Regions from separate parts of the Rhizobium sp. AN68 genome, predicted to be linked through region 2. Evidence: predicted binding sites of a transcription regulator. Region 2 holds the regulator's gene; each other region holds the start of a gene.
What was found. The regulator LexA, encoded in region 2, represses DNA repair genes until DNA is damaged. The targets are predictions, from matches to a motif close to TGTTCNNNNTGTGTTCNG.
Positions count from the first base shown of each region.

Region 1: the regulator LexA is predicted to act here: its motif matches at 2,497-2,514, upstream of RBH71_RS16020 (PA0069 family radical SAM protein).
Region 3: the regulator LexA is predicted to act here: its motif matches at 2,165-2,182, upstream of RBH71_RS23005 (putative DNA modification/repair radical SAM protein).
Region 4: the regulator LexA is predicted to act here: its motif matches at 1,587-1,604, upstream of ruvC (crossover junction endodeoxyribonuclease RuvC).

Region 1 is NZ_JARWMI010000003.1:623,516-627,558, forward strand. It holds gene RBH71_RS16010 (hypothetical protein) at 1-95, opposite strand, end outside; gene RBH71_RS16015 (ribonuclease HII) at 233-886, opposite strand; gene RBH71_RS16020 (PA0069 family radical SAM protein) at 1,224-2,381, opposite strand; gene RBH71_RS16025 (hypothetical protein) at 2,670-3,188, shown strand; gene RBH71_RS16030 (FAD-binding oxidoreductase) at 3,216-4,043, opposite strand, start outside.
Region 2 is NZ_JARWMI010000003.1:1,268,377-1,272,419, forward strand. It holds gene RBH71_RS19225 (ComEC/Rec2 family competence protein) at 1-211, shown strand, start outside; gene RBH71_RS19230 (glutathione S-transferase family protein) at 228-911, opposite strand; gene lexA (transcriptional repressor LexA) at 1,350-2,072, opposite strand; gene RBH71_RS19240 (VOC family protein) at 2,284-3,165, shown strand; gene kdsA (3-deoxy-8-phosphooctulonate synthase) at 3,165-4,010, shown strand.
Region 3 is NZ_JARWMI010000003.1:2,037,490-2,041,532, forward strand. It holds gene RBH71_RS23000 (UdgX family uracil-DNA binding protein) at 1-927, opposite strand, end outside; gene RBH71_RS23005 (putative DNA modification/repair radical SAM protein) at 927-2,159, opposite strand; gene greA (transcription elongation factor GreA) at 2,381-2,857, shown strand; gene RBH71_RS23015 (glycosyltransferase family 4 protein) at 2,949-4,004, shown strand; gene RBH71_RS23020 (Lrp/AsnC family transcriptional regulator) at 4,036-4,043, opposite strand, start outside.
Region 4 is NZ_JARWMI010000002.1:908,060-912,102, reverse strand. It holds gene RBH71_RS07625 (methyl-accepting chemotaxis protein) at 1-1,398, opposite strand, end outside; gene ruvC (crossover junction endodeoxyribonuclease RuvC) at 1,646-2,158, shown strand; gene ruvA (Holliday junction branch migration protein RuvA) at 2,190-2,807, shown strand; partial or broken gene ruvB (Holliday junction branch migration DNA helicase RuvB) at 2,934-3,973, shown strand; gene RBH71_RS07605 (DUF2945 domain-containing protein) at 4,026-4,043, shown strand, end outside.

The sequences.
Region 1 (4,043 bases), 640 kb from region 2:
ACCGATCGCCACATTGTCAGCGGATAGAAGAGGAGCCATGAAACCAGCTCGTAGAGAAGTTCCTCGAGCGACTTCAACAGTTTCATGAAATCCAAATCTCTTCTCCCAAGGCCCGTCAAGTCCACGCATTGAGATAGAATTCTACCAGTGGAGACGGAGATCGTCACCTCACGGCAGGGCGCTGAAATCCGGGGCGAGGCCGCATTCTCCGCTTCAGGATCGTGGTTTTCGATCAGTCCTGCTTCAGCGGCCTGAAACTCATCCGGTGCAGCGGGCAGGGCCCATGGCTTTCTATGGCGCGCAGGTGGGCTGGTGTGCCGTAACCCGCATGGCCTTCGAAACCATAGGAGCTGTGCACTACACCGGCCCGTTCCATCATCCGGTCACGGGTCACCTTGGCGATGATCGAAGCGGCGGCGATTGAGAGGGAGCGGGAATCGCCCTTGATGACGGCCTTCGACTCGCAGGTGATGCCCGGCGGCTTGTCGCGGCCATCTGCCAGCACGAGGGCTGGGGAGATTTCGAGGCCGAGTACGGCGCGACGCATCGCGTCGAGGCTGGCGCGCAGGATATTCATGGTGTCGATAAGACCGGGGCCAGAGGAGGCGACGGAAACGATCGATGTTTCCATGATTTGCAGAAACAGGCTTTCCCGTTTCAGCTTGGTCAGTTTCTTGGAATCGTCAAGACCACCAGGAATGTTGTCGGGATCGAGAATGACAGCTGCCGCAACCACTGGTCCCGCGAGAGGTCCCCGGCCTGCCTCATCCGTGCCGGCCACGGGCCAAAGCCCCTTCTTCCTCGCTTCAAGTTCGAAGGAGAAATCGGGTCCCGTATCGGCGAGATCAAAGAGGGCAGGAGAATCGGGTGTGGTGCGGCGTTTCATGCGGCAGAAACTTGCACACACACCCGATCTCCTGCAAGCCCCCGGAAGCGGGCGATGACGGGCGCGGCCAGCCGGGTCAAGGGGCGTGGCCAACCGTGCCCCTTAGGTCGTCATGACCTTTGATCCTCCAACGGGGCGGCGGAGGAAAAACGATCGCACGCGAGGCGGCGGGTTCCGGGGGTGATGTCCGACGGGCCAGGGAAAACCCGCCGGGCATTTCGTCAAGAGCATGGCTCCTTCAACAGGAAAGGGCCACCACTCCTTATGTGTCTGCACCGCTGGGTATCGTTGCGCGCATCGTAATGCGCCTTCGATCGGCCAAGCGGGCCTCATATTTTCAAAGCAGCGACAATTGCACGCCGGCACCTCCCGGCGGCACGAAGATATCGTCGCGCAGGTGAATGCCGCGGCGGATGAGGCCAAGCCGTTTCGTCGCCATTTCGAAACGCCTGCCGATCTGCCATGCATAGGGACCAGCACCCTTCATGCGTTTTCCGAATTCCGCATCGTAATCCTTGCCGTCGCGCATGGAGCGCACCAGCGACATGACATGCCGGTAGCGGTCCGGATAGTTGCGCAGCAGCCAGTCGCGGAAGAGGGGGCTGACCTCCAGCGGCAGGCGCAGCAGCACATAGGAGGCCTCCGTTGCGCCAGCGGCCTTGCCGGCTTCGAGAGTGCGTTCGATCTCATGATCGTTGAGTGCGGGAATGACAGGTGCCATCATCACCGCCACGGGAATTCCGGCATCCGTCAGCGCCTTGACCGCTTCCAGCCGCTTTTCGGGCGTGGCGGCGCGCGGTTCCATGCTGCGTGCCAGCTTGCGGTCCAGCGTCGTCACGGAAATACCAACCTTCACTAGACCCTTCTTGGCCATGGGCGCCAGAATATCGATATCCCGCTTGATCAGGGCCGATTTGGTGACGATGGCGACGGGATGGTCGGCCTTTGCCAGCACTTCCAATATCTGCCGCATGATGCGCCATTCGCGCTCGATCGGCTGATAGGGGTCGGTATTGGTGCCGATGGCAATGACCCGCGGCTTGTAGCCGGGCTTCGCCAGCTCCCTTTCGAGCAGCTTTGCCGCATCCGGCTTGGCGAAAAGCTTCGCCTCGAAATCCAGCCCCGCAGAAAGCCCCATATAGCTGTGCGTCGGACGGGCGAAACAGTAGATGCAGCCATGTTCGCAGCCGCGATAGGGATTGATGGAACGGTCGAAAGGGATGTCAGGCGATTCGTTGCGGCTGATGATGCTGCGCGGCTTTTCCACCTGCACTTCGGTGCGGAACTCCGGCAGCTCCTCGAGGGTCTGCCAGCCATCGTCGAAAACCTCCCGCTGCAGGGCCTCGAAGCGCCCGCCCGGGTTAAGTCCGGCACCACGCCCGCGACGACGGTCGATCTCGATGCGCAGGCCCGACGCATCGGCCAGCGCATTGGCAATGTCAGGCGTATGGCTCGGCTGGAAAGCAGCCTGCCCCGAAAGCGTATGGTCTCTCATCTGGATGCTCCCAGGGTGCCGCACGCCTCTCAAGGCAAGCCAACGCCCTAAACCGTTTCCACTCGAACCGGCGTTTCATTGCTTCTTCGAATGATTAAATTCCTACCGCAAAAATGAGAACATTACAAGAACAAAAAATGCAAAATCGATAGCTGGCACACCCGCGGCCGGGGTCTTGTTTGTGTCAATCCCACCTGAAGGTGGGTTAGAGTTAAGCCTGAACGGTCGCGGATTTTCTGACATCCAGTGCAGTGGCAATTTATTGTGCGATGCGTTAGAGCTATGCATATGTTGACAGTCATAATGGAATGCCGGGATCAGGAACCGGAACTGGCGCATACGCTGTCTGCGCTTGTAACCGGGGCCGTGGAAGGGCTGGTAAGCGACGTTGTGATCCTCGATCACGGTTCGCGCGATGGATCGTCGCGCGTCGCCGATGCCGCTGGCTGCCGTTTTTATGCGCAGTGGGATATTGAGGATGTCATGCGCTCGGCGCGCGGGCATTGGATCCTGCTGGTCGAACCGGGTGCGCGTCCGCAGAGCGGCTGGATCGAAGAGATTCTTGAATATGTGGCTGTCTGTGCCGAGCCCGCGCGTTTCTCGCCGTCCCGGTATCACAAGCGGCCCTTTTTCAGCCGGATAGTGCGCCGCCGTCCTCCCTTGGAATGCGGCTACCTGATGCCGAAGAAACATGCGGTGGCGATCGCAAAATCCGGCATGGGCCTGACACAGCTCGTGCACGCGCAAAAGCCGCGCCGCCTGAATGCGGAACTGGTTCCCGCCTGGACGGCGAGAACTTCCAACTAACCTGCAACGATGATGAAGCTGCTGTCCCTAGCGGGCGGTGATAACCTTGCCGGGGTTCATGATGCCGGCGGGGTCAAAGGCGTGTTTGATGCGTCGCATCAGGTCCATTTCAATGCCAGGCCTGATCGCGGCCAGTTCGTCGCGCTTCAACTGGCCGATGCCATGTTCGGCCGAAATCGAGCCGCCGAGCGACAGTACGATGCCGTGCACGATCTCGTTCATATCCCGCCAGCGACCGATGAATTCAGCTTTGTCCGCACCAACCGGCTGGGAAATATTGTAGTGGATGTTGCCATCGCCCAGATGGCCGAAGGCGCAGACGCGGGCGCCGGGAATGGCGGCAAGAACGGCCTTTTCCGCCGTTGCCATGAATTCCGGTATCTTCGACACCGGAACGGAAACGTCGTGTTTGATAGAGCCGCCTTCCGGCTTTTGCGCATCCGACATGCTTTCGCGCATATGCCAGAGCGCCTGACGCTGCGCTTCCGATGAAGCGATCACCGCATCCTCGACCAGCCCGGCCGAAAAACCGCGCTCCAGCAGCGATTGCATCATTGTTTCAGCCGTCTCAGCCGAATCTGAGGTGGAGATATCGATGAGCGCGTACCAGTCATGCGGCGTTTGTAGCGGATCGCGCACGCCGGGAATATGTTTGGCGGTGAATTCCACGCCGATGCGCGGCATCAGCTCAAAACCGGTCAGCGCCGTGCCGCAGAGGTTCGAGGCCATTTCGAACAGCTTCAACGCATCGTCGGTGGATCGAAGACCGGCAAAACCCACCTGATGGCCGAGCGGCACGGGGAAAAGCTTCAGCACCGCACCGGTGATAACGCCGAGCGTGCCTTCCGAACCGAT
Region 2 (4,043 bases):
CCTGCTCAGCCGTGACATCTTGCGGCGTCTCGGTTCTGTGGAAATAGATTTTGCTGACAAGAGGGAGGAGGGTGTGGTGAGCGGGCTGCGCGCCGCAATCGCCGGAACGGACAGGCCCTGGAGCCAGCACCGTTATTACGACTGGAAAAGCGGACGTTTCGACCGTGATCTGCCGCAGCCCATCATCCGGCTGCTGGCGGCGTCGCAATGACTGCCGCCAGCATGGATCATCGGGCCTTGGCGCGCAAATCTTCAGTCAATTCGCCGATCCCGCCAACTTCCTCTTCATGACCAGCGTCGCGCCAGCTCTCCTTCAAACCGGCCTCGTACCATTCTTGCATGGCAGGCAGGGCGAGCAGCAGGTCGCAATAGGCTTTCGCTGCTGGCGAAAGATCCGCGCTGCCATAGGTCTGGAAACGGAATGCAACCGGGCAGAAGAAAGCATCGACCGCCGTGAACTTTTGACCGGCAAGATATGGCCCGCCGAATTTTGTAAGACCCTCGCTCCACAACGCATCGATCCGCTTTATATCGGCCTTAAGTCCGGCATCGCCGCCCCTGGGTTTGACCCGAATGCCCACCGACATGGGATAGAGATTGCGCAGCGAGGAAAAGCCGGCATGCATCTCACTTGCGGCCGAACGCGACCAGGCCCTCGCATGCTTGTCGCTTGCCCAGACACCCTGGTGTCTTTCGGCAAGATATTCGACGATCGAAAGCGTTTCCCAAACCGTCATACCCTCGTCGACCAGGCAGGGCACCTTGCCCGTCGGCGAAAAGGAGGAGAAGGATACGCCTTCGCCGAACGGAATGAGCTTTTCATCAAAGGCGATACCGAGCGTGCGCATCAATACCCACGGCCGCAGCGACCATGAAGAATAGTTCTTGTTGGCTATATAAAGATCGTACATGGCGTATCTCCCGGATATGACGCGTATTTCTACACCTGCCAAGCGTTCACGGAATATCGAAAATTATCCATGGCTCCCATAAACGCCGTTGATGAATGGTGATGTGGGGCCGCTGAGAGCGCGCCTTCGATAAGTCACCCTTTGGTGACGACTAAAACTGACTGCGCAACACGACAGAACAACGTCGCTAAAAAACAGCGGATGGGATCGCTTCGACAATTACAGCGAGCAGCCCATTCGCCACCACGCCTGTAGCGAAACCGAAGCATCTTTATGGAGCAGGAACTCAGTTTAGAAAGGGCAACGCGCATAGGCTGGATGGCGCATATCCTCGTGCACCCGCAAAAGCCCGCCACGTTTGGAAAAAGCCAAACCCAATATAGGCGCCATCTTCACGATGACGCCTATTATAAAGTGAATACGTTCGGTTCGATAAGATCAATGGTAGCGGCGGATCAGCCCCACCAGCTTGCCCTGAATTTTAACCCGGTCGGGCCCGAAGATACGGGTCTCATAGGCTGGGTTTGCCGCCTCGAGCGCAATGGAGGCACCCTTGCGGCGGAAGCGCTTCAGCGTGGCTTCCTCGTCATCCACCAGAGCCACAACGATATCCCCGGGATTGGCGGTGTTGCCGTTGCGGATGATGACTGTGTCGCCGTCGAAAATGCCGGCCTCGATCATCGAATCACCCTTGACCTCAAGAGCGTAATGTTCGCCCGTGCCAAGCATGTCTACTGGCACGGCCACATCATGGGTGTTGTTCTGGATGGCGGAAATCGGTACGCCCGCAGCGATGCGGCCCATGACCGGCACGGTGACAGCGCCGCCCAGATCATTGGCCGGCGTCTTGGGGGCAGGGGCCGGTTCCGGCGTTTTGGGCTTGCCAAGGCTGCCTTCGATAACGCTTGGCGAAAAGCCGCGCTGCGGCCTTGCACCCGGCGTATAAGCCTCGGGCAGCTTGATGACTTCCAGCGCCCGAGCTCTATTCGGTAGCCGACGAATGAATCCTCGCTCTTCGAGAGCGGTTATCAGGCGGTGGATGCCGGATTTCGAAGCAAGATCGAGTGCGTCCTTCATTTCATCGAAGGAGGGCGGCACGCCGGACTCTTTCATTCGTTCATGAATGAAGAGAAGCAATTCCTGCTGTTTGCGCGTGAGCATGAGGAAAACACCCTTTAGAATCGTAGTGGAAGTCGCGAAACAAATACAGAACGAACACTATATGTTCCATATGTGTTCTGCAATCCCCTAAAATTTCGTGAAGGTGCCATCTGTTGCTGTGATGATTTGCCTCATAGCACGCAATTGTGCTTTTGTGCGGTCGAAACCGTCCCGGCATGCTCCGGGCGGAAGGCCAGCAGGATACATTTTCATGACGAAACCCTATAGCGTTGACCATCTCGTTTTGCCCGTGGAAGTCATAGGCGTCGCCGTGAAGCGCCTCGTCAGTCTTGGCTTTACGGTTGCGCCGGAGGCTCTGCATCCTTTCGGCACCCAAAATGCCTGCGTATTTTTCGCCGATGGCACCTATCTGGAGCCGCTCGCAATTACTGATCCGGCTAAATATAATGCGTCAATAGAGAGGGGTGATGTTTTCACTGGCAGGGATGTGGCCTTCCGGCAACGGGACGGGCAGGAGGGTTTTTCGGCTCTTGTCGCCAGGACTGAAGACGCCTTGGTTGACCATGAGCGGTTTCGGGCAGCCGGCCTTTCGGCGGGCGATGTTTTCGAGTTTTCGCGGCCTGTTCGGATGCCGGATGGCTCGCAAGGCGAGGCGGCGTTCCGGCTTGCTTTTGCTGCAAGCGGGGCGGCCGCGGATTTCTTTTTGTTCAGTTGTCAACGGGTTCAAGCCCTTCCGGGCGATCGCACCATGCTGGAGCGCCACGCCAATGGTGTCACCGGCCTCAGTGAAATCGTCCTGTTTACCGGCGGCGATATGAAGGTGGCGGGCCTGATCGAGACGGTGTTTGGCTGTGAAGGCAAATGGTCTCCGGGCGGTGATATGGTTTTCGCGACCGGCAATGCCAGCATCAGATTGACCGGAAAACCGGCTTTCAGCGGGCAGGCCCTGAATGCTCAGGATGGCAACGAAGGCGGATTGCGCGGCGCGGGCATTGTCTTTTCGTCACACGATCTTGCCGTGACAGAGGCGGTGCTTGCTGCTAATGGCGTGTCCTGCGCAAAAGCGGACGGCCGTCTGGTGGTGCCCGCAGCACCCGGTCAGGGTGTTGCCTTCGCCTTCGAGGAAAAATGATGAGCGTTACGAACAATCTTAAAGTCACCGCCGGCGATGGCGCCAGCAAGGTTTCCTTCTCGAATACCGAGCGGTTTTCGCTGATTGCCGGCCCCTGCCAGATGGAAAGCCGCGAACATGCCTTCATGATCGCTGGCGTCCTGAAGGAGCTTTGCGACAAGCTGGGAATAGGGCTTGTCTACAAGTCCTCTTTCGACAAGGCGAACCGCACTTCGCTTTCCGGAAAACGCGGCATCGGCCTGGATAACGCGATGCAGGTTTTTGCCGATCTCAAAAAGGAATTCGGTTTTCCTGTTCTGACCGACATCCACACGGAAGAGCAATGCGCCATCGTTTCCGAGGTGGTGGACGTGCTGCAGATTCCGGCGTTCCTCAGCCGCCAGACCGATCTTCTCGTTGCTGCCGCCAAAACCGGCCGCATCATCAACGTCAAGAAAGGCCAGTTTCTGGCGCCCTGGGACATGAAGAACGTGCTCGCCAAGCTCAATGAGAGCGGCAATCCGAATGTGATGTTGTGCGAGCGCGGCGCGTCCTTCGGTTACAACACGCTGGTTTCCGACATGCGCTCTTTGCCGATCATGGCAGCGCTCGGCGCACCTGTCGTGTTCGATGCCACCCATTCGGTGCAGCAACCGGGCGGGCAGGGCGGCTCCACAGGTGGCCAGCGCGAATTCGTCGAGACGTTGGCGCGTGCGGCCGTTGCGGTTGGCGTGGCCGGCCTCTTCATCGAGACGCATGAGGATCCGGACAATGCGCCGTCAGACGGCCCTAACATGGTCCACTTGAAGGACATGCCGAAACTGCTCGAAAAGCTTCTGGCTTTCGACGCGATTACGAAAGCCTGATCGGCTGACCGTGACGGCGGGCACTTTTGTGCC
Region 3 (4,043 bases), 770 kb from region 2:
GCAATGCAGGGCGCAGCGCGTGCATTGGCCAGCCTCCCGCGCCAATGAAGCGAGCGTACCGTCTGGCGCCGCTGGCGGCTCTTCACGCGCCGAGGCCGCGGCCTGCAGGCGGTGATGGAATGGTTGCGGCTGGCTAGCAGCCTTCGCCGCCATCTCCAGCACCCGCGCCTCGGCACCGAGAACGAGACCTGGAATAAGCTCGGCTTCCGGCAAATTTTTCCAGTATTTCTTTGGCATCTCTGCCGTCATCGCTTTTATCTTCAGACGCGCCGGATTGAATATGTTGGCATAATAGGTTCGCCACAGCTCGTCGGTTTCATCCGTCAGCTCAGGCTTGGACGCGGCCTGCCGCGATGTCTCCAGCACGTTTCCGTCCCACCGCGCGGAGCCGTTCGGTGTCGCGATCAGCCAGTCCATATCCGTGAACCGCCGCTGGAAAAACGGGGCCGTGCGCTCGACGATGAAGTGATCCGGCTCGAACCATGCGACGAAGCGCCGCCGCCCGCCCTGCCCCTGCGGCAAGGATAATTCCTTGAAGCGAACAAAGGCCGTCATCTTGTGACAATCGCGGCGGACCGATTTTTCAAGCTGCCGGGCTTCGGAAACATCCGCATCGGACTTGAACTGCAGCAGGGCGCGATCCCGCTTCAGCCGCCACAGCAACCGGTAAAGCAGTGCGAAACGACCCGGATCGCTATGACAGATAATCGCTTGCGCCAACGTCACGAAGGAGGCTGGAACGGACACCTGCACGTCATCCGCACGGGCCGCCGGCAAAGGCTCTCCGGCAAAATCGAGAAGCCCGACTTTCTCATCCCGCAACCGCCAGTCAATCGCCTCCGGCGGCACATTGGCGGCGAGAGCCGCGCGCGCCGCATCACGCCACTCGCCGAAATCGCCCCGCCCTTCCAGAACCGGGCCGTACATCACAGCAGCGATAATTGTTCGGGCTGCGGAGCAAACATCGCTCGCAAATCCGGCCGTTCAGTCAGCTTGCCCGGCGTCCAGCCCTCGGCAACGATGAAGGCCTTCACCTTTTTCAGGGAAACGCCGAAGCGGGCAATATCCTCCAGCCGCAACCGTCGAATCCGGCGTGAAGACAGGATCGAGGCGACCGTCTTGGTACCGAAGCCGGGCACGCGCAGCAATATTTCGCGATCCGCCACGTTCACGTCCACTGGAAAACGGTCACGATTTTTCAGCGCCCAGGCAAGCTTCGGATCTATATCGAGATCGAGCATTCCGTTACCGCCGATCGCGGTTATTTCACCAATGTCGAACCCATAAAAACGATAAAGCCAGTCGGCCTGATAAAGCCTGTGTTCCCGCATCAAAGGCGGCTTGATGAGCGGCAGGTTCTTCGACGAATCCGGAATGGGGCTGAAAGCCGAATAATAGACGCGCCGCAAACCATAGCTGCCATAAAGCCGGGCGCTGGTGGACAGAATGGTGCTGTCATCAGCCCCATCCGCCCCAACGATCATCTGCGTGCTCTGTCCGGCAGGCGCAAAACGTTTGGTCTTTCGCGTCCTGACAGTCGGCTCCCCCGCCTCCTCGATCTTCAGGCGGATATCAGCCATCGAGCGGCGAATATTGGCGGGCTGCTTTTCCGGCGCAAAACGGCTGACGCCGCTATCAGTCGGCAATTCGATGTTGATCGACAGCCGGTCGGCGTAAAGCCCCGCTTCCTCAATAAGCTTTGGCGATGCTTCGGGAATGGATTTCAGATGGATGTAGCCGCGAAAACCATGCGTGACGCGCAGTTCCCGCGCCACCCGCACCATCTCTTCCATCGTATGATCGGAAGAGCGGATAATGCCGGAAGAGAGAAACAGCCCCTCGATATAGTTGCGCCGATAGAACTCCAGCGTCAGCCACACCACCTCCTCGGCAGTAAACCGCGCCCGCTCGACATTGCTCGAAGAACGATTGATGCAATAGGCGCAATCATAGATACAGAAATTGGTGAGCAAAATCTTCAGGAGCGAAATGCAGCGCCCGTCCGGCGCATAGGCATGGCATATGCCCGACCCCTCCGTGGAGCCAAGTCCGCCGGATGCAGCAGAGCTGCGTTTCGTCGTGCCGCTGGAGGCACAGGACGCATCGTATTTGGCCGCATCGGAAAGAATGGCAAGCCGTTGCCTGATTGACTTCTTCATGGTTATGTTCACTATATGTTCTATTGAAAAATGTCAATCTCATCTGTTAAAGCCCTGAACGAATGCAAGAAAATGCCCGTCTCAAATTTGCTGGCATTTCGTTGTCGTCTTCTGATATAGTCGGCTTAGTTATGATTTTGGCATGGTTCCGGAGTTCCCCTCCGGAACCTGTTTCTTTTTGTGTCTGCAAGTAAAGCGACAGGACTGCGAAGGATAAAAAAATGGTAGAAAAAGTACCGATGACGCACGGTGGATTCATCAAGCTGCAGGAGGAGCTGCGCTTTCGCCAGCAGGAGGAGCGCCCCCGTATCATCGAGGCAATTGCGGAGGCGCGCGCCCATGGCGACCTTTCGGAAAATGCCGAATACCACGCTGCCAAGGAAGCCCAGAGCCATAACGAAGGCCGCATCACTGAACTCGAAGACTTGACCGCACGCGCGGAAGTCATCGACCTTTCCAAGATGTCCGGTTCCAAGATCAAGTTCGGCGCCACCGTCAAGCTGATCGACGAGGATAGCGACGAGGAAAGAATCTATCAGATCGTTGGCGACCAGGAAGCCGATGTGAAGGCGGGACGCATTTCCATTTCCTCGCCCATCGCCCGCGCCCTCATCGGCAAGGAAGTCGGTGACAGCATCGAAGTCAACGCACCGGGCGGCGCCAAGGGTTACGAGATTCTCGCCGTACAGTGGGGCTGATCTGCCCTTTCATGCAATGCGCCCCTCGGGCGCATTGCATTGATATCCTGAACTGAACATCCTGCCTTAGCCGCAAAGACGGAAGCCCATCTTGTCCCACGCCAGTCTGAAAGATGTGCAGGTGCTTGCGCCGAACTTCAAGCGCAGGCTCTCCGGCGTTACCTCCACCATCGTGCAGCTTATTCCGGTACAAAACCGGCTGGGTCAGAAAGTGGCCGTCATCGGCCCCGGCCTGCCGCAGCATCTGCCACATGTGCGCTTCCGTGATCTGTGGCGGCTCTGGCAAAACGGCCCGCTCAGCGGTCCGCGCATCTGGCACGCCCGCCGCAATCTCGAAATGTTGCCGGGCATTCTCATGCGTGACGTGCTGCGCATGAAGCTGAAGCTGATGTTCACCTCGGCGGCGCAAAGGCGACATTCCGCCTATACCCGCTTTCTGATTTCAAAAATGGATGCGGTCGTCGCGACAAGCAGCCGCTCAGGCTCGTTTCTGGAAGTACCACACAGCGTCGTCATGCATGGCGTCGATACCGAGCTGTTTCATCCCGCAACCGGCCCGGAGGATACGATCGCTTCGACCGGCCTGCCGGGGCAATTTCTCATCGGATGTTTCGGACGGGTGCGCCACCAGAAGGGAACAGACCTTTTCGTGCGCGCCATGATCGAACTTCTGCCCGACTATCCCGAATGGACGGCCGTCATCTCCGGCCGCGTGACCGCAGAGCACAAGGCCTTCGCCGACAAGCTCGTGGCCGATGTCGCAGCAGCCGGTCTTGCGGACCGCATCGCGTTTCAGGGCGAGGTGGACGACATCAAGCCCTGGTATCGGCGGCTAACCCTCTATGTCGCACCGTCACGCAACGAGGGCTTTGGCCTGACACCACTGGAAGCCATGGCGTCCGAGACGGCTGTCGTTGCCAGCAATGCCGGCGCCTATGAGGAAATGATCGTCAAGGGCGAGACCGGCATGGTTGTTGAGGCCGGCGACTACGCGTCCCTGCGGGATGCCATTAAAACCTATCTTGCCGATCCTGCTCTCGCCAGGGACCATGCCCGTGCCGGACTTTCGCATGTGCGCACTGCATTTCCGCTGGAAAAAGAGGCGACGAGCCTCGGCAATATCTACGACGCGTTGCGGCGCGGGTAAGCGCCGGCGCAATCACTCAAAGGTCCGCCGATCAGATTT
Region 4 (4,043 bases), on a different contig from region 2:
TGCCAGTCGATCCAGCCCTTCGTCAAGAGAACGCACGACCATTTGCAGCGTGCCGGCCTCGGCCTCTCGTTCCGCAAGATGTGCGCGGCGTGCCGTTTCGGCTTCCTCGCGCGTGCGGGACGTGGTCGCTTCCATTTCCCGCTGCAAAATGAGTTTTTCGCGGAAACTGCCAAGCGCGCGCGCCATGCGGCCGATCTCGTCCTTGCGGTCCTGATTGCCGATCTCGGCATCGAGACGGCCTGCCGCCACTTCGCCGGTCAGCCCGGCCAGCTTCTCCAGCGGTGCGAACAGGCGCCGTGCAAAAAAGGCGGTTGCCGCGCACATCGCTGCCAGAACGCAAAGGCCGATGACGGCTAGCGTGCCGGCAATCGAAATGGAACCGGCGTTCAACTCACTGCGCAACATGCTTTCCACCGCGAGGTATTTTTCACCGGCAAACGAGAAGGCGCGGGCATAGGCATTGGCTTCGCCGTCCGGACGGTTGATCTTGGCGATCGTCATGCCGGACGTATTGAGTGCTTGTGCATGGAAGCCATAGATTGCCGGATTAAGGCTGACGAGACCGTTGCCGTCCACGCCCAGAACCTTGCCATCGGCGGAAACGATCGCGGATTGTTCGGAGCTGCCGGCGGAGATGCCTTTCGCGAGGATCTGGCTGAAGACCTCTTGTTTGACGCGGAAGAGAACGATGCCCTTGAACGCACCGAATTTGACTACCGGAATGCCGAAATAGATGCTGGCCTCTTTAGTCGCGGCGTCGATGCGCAGGCCGGAGAAACTCGTCTGCGCCACGTCGTTCACGGCTTTTCCTGCGTTGGTGGCTCCGCGCGCAAAAGCAGCCCCAAGGCCGCTATCCGCCCAGGCGCCACCCGTGACGGTTTCCCCGAAAGCCGGTCCTTTCAGATAGGAGTAATAAACCGTGCCGGCCGGATCGATGAAGAGAACATCGCTGAATGGGGTTCCCTTGAGGTAGCCGCCGATATCCGTCTGGGTTTTTTCATGGGTGGAATAATAAAAGCCGCTCGGATTTTCGGGCTTGATGAGCTTTTCTTTCTCTCCGTAGGGGTTTTCCTTGACGAAGACGCGTTGCAGTTCCGCCTTTGCGTCGCCGGAACTCTTCTGCACGGTGCCCCAGCCGCTGCGCATGGAAACTACCGCCATCTGCAGGGATTCGATCTTGGCGATGGAATCCGCCTGCGTTTCAAGCTGCTCAAGGCGTTCCTGCAGCATGTCGCCCCTGAAGACGAGAATGCTCTCCATGGATTTCGACGCCTGTTCCTCGAGAACGCCGCTGCTGCTTTGATAGCCGAGAAGCGTGAGAGCCCCGGTCGAGATCGTCATCAGCGCAAGGAAAATCACGAGCACTTTGGTGGATATGGAATGAAAACGGTTCAGCATGGCCGATGCAGCCCTCAATGCCGTATCACTTCCCGCACCATGCATTGATGGCGCCACCGGATGGCTGATATGGCGAAAATATTGCGCTGCGGATCATCATGTCCGCAGCTCCCCTTTTTGATTTTGTGCGGGAACAATGCGGTACGCGGTTTAAGCAGAGGTAAATGCTGCACTGCAAATTTGATCAATGTTGTCGTTTTGTTCACTTATCGCTGGCAGGGTCGCAGCCGAAAAGATAGGGTGGCTTATGCAAAAGACGATTCGAATCATCGGTATCGACCCCGGGTTGCGGCGCACCGGATGGGGTGTCATCGAAACCTTCGGCAACAGCCTTCGGTTTGTCGCTTCCGGCACTGTGACATCGGATGGTGATATGGATCTCGCCTCCCGCCTGTGCCAGCTGCATGATGGGCTGGCGGATACCGTTCACAGCTATCAGCCCGATGAGGCGGCGGTGGAGCAGACGTTCGTGAACAAGGATGCTGTCGCCACGCTGAAGCTCGGTCAGGCGCGCGGCATTGCCATGCTGGTTCCGGCGCGGGCAGGGTTGCCTGTTTTCGAGTATGCGCCGAACGCGGTCAAAAAAGCCGTCATAGGTGTTGGGCACGGCGAAAAGCAGCAAATCCACATGATGCTGAAAATCCTGATGCCGAAAGCAGAATTCAAGGGTAACGATGCGGCGGACGCCTTGGCGATCGCAATCTGCCACGCCCATAATCGCGGCGGCGACAGGATGGCGCGGCTATTGGCGGCCGGTTGAATATTGAAGTCTCATTGCAGCGGGCGGCATCATGATCGGAAAACTTAAAGGCACCATCGAGGAAATCGGTACGGATTACGTGCTGGTGGATGTGCACGGCGTTTGTTACGTCGCCTATTGCTCGGCGCGCACACTCTCAAAAATAGGTTCCGCTGGTGAAGCGGTCGTCCTCTTCATCGAAACCTATGTGCGCGAAGACCAGTTGAGGCTGTTCGGCTTTTTGTCCGCACTTGAGCGGGAATGGTTCAATCTCCTGCAGAGCGTGCAGGGGGTCGGTTCGAAAGTGGCGCTGGCCGTCTTGTCTACCCTGTCGCCTTCTGAACTCGCCAATGCGATAGCGCTGCAGGACAAGGTGATGATTTCGCGTGCGCCGGGCGTAGGGCCGAAGGTGGCGGTGCGCCTCGTTACCGAGCTTCGCAACAAGGCGCCTGCCTTTGCAGGAGAAGCTTCGGCTTCCATCGGGCTCAAGCAGGAACTTGGCGAGGGTGTCGCCTCCGCGCCGGTGGCGGATGCCGTGTCGGCGCTCACCAATCTCGGCTATTCACGCGATCAGGCCGCAAATGCCGTTGCGGCAGCGCTGAAGAACGGCGGGGAGGGCGGCGACAGCGCCAAACTCATCCGGCTCGGCCTGCGCGAACTTTCACGCTAAGCTGCGCGCAGCAAGCGAACGAAGCCGGGTGCGATGCTGAATTTCGTGAAGCGCCTTCGTGCGACAGTCGTGATATAGCGGCGAAGACCATCTCTTGAATTGGTTTAGAACAATGGAATGCCCTCTATGAGCGATGCGGACAGACTGATTTCGGCGGACAAGCGCGGTGAAGATATCGACACCACAATGCGCCCGCAGTCGCTGGACGATTTTACCGGCCAGGCCGAGGCTCGCGCCAATCTCAAGGTGTTTATCGAGGCGGCAAAGAACCGTGGCGAGGCGCTGGACCATGTGTTGTTCGTCGGGCCTCCCGGTCTCGGCAAAACCACGCTGGCGCAGATCATGGCCAAGGAGCTTGGCGTCAACTTCAAGTCCACCTCTGGACCAGTGATCGCCAAGGCTGGCGACCTTGCCGCACTTTTGACCAATCTCGAGGAGCGCGATGTGCTCTTCATCGATGAAATCCATCGTCTCAACCCGGCAGTCGAGGAAATTCTCTATCCGGCAATGGAGGATTTCCAGCTCGACCTCATCATCGGTGAGGGCCTGCGGCCCGCTCGGTGAAGATCGATCTTTCCAAGTTCACCCTCGTTGCCGCGACCACGCGTCTTGGTTTGCTGACAACGCCGCTGCGCGACCGCTTCGGCATTCCTGTCCGTCTGGCCTTCTACACTGTCGACGAGCTGGAACTGATCGTTCGGCGCGGCGCGCGGCTGATGGGTCTGAACATGACCGACGATGGCGCACGCGAGATAGCAAGGCGTGCACGCGGCACGCCGCGCATCGCCGGACGGCTCTTGCGCCGGGTTCGCGATTTCGCTGAGGTGGCACGGGCGGAAGCCGTCACCCGTGAGATTGCCGACGAAGCACTGACGCGGTTGCTTGTCGACAAAATGGGTCTCGATCAGCTGGACATGCGCTATCTGACCATGATCGCGGTCAATTTCGGCGGCGGCCCTGTTGGTATCGAGACCATCGCCGCTGGCTTGTCGGAGCCGCGTGATGCGATCGAAGACATCATAGAACCCTACATGATCCAGCAGGGTTTCATCCAGCGCACGCCGCGCGGCCGCGTTCTGACCGGTACTGCCTGGAAACATCTGGGCATGCAGCCGCCTAAAGATCTCGAGGCGGCGCAATTCCGGCTGACGCTGGAAGAGGATTGAGGGAACAAGCCCGGCGCTTTCGCATTTGATTTTCTTTGGTCAGGAAATGATGATGTCTGGATATCGCAAG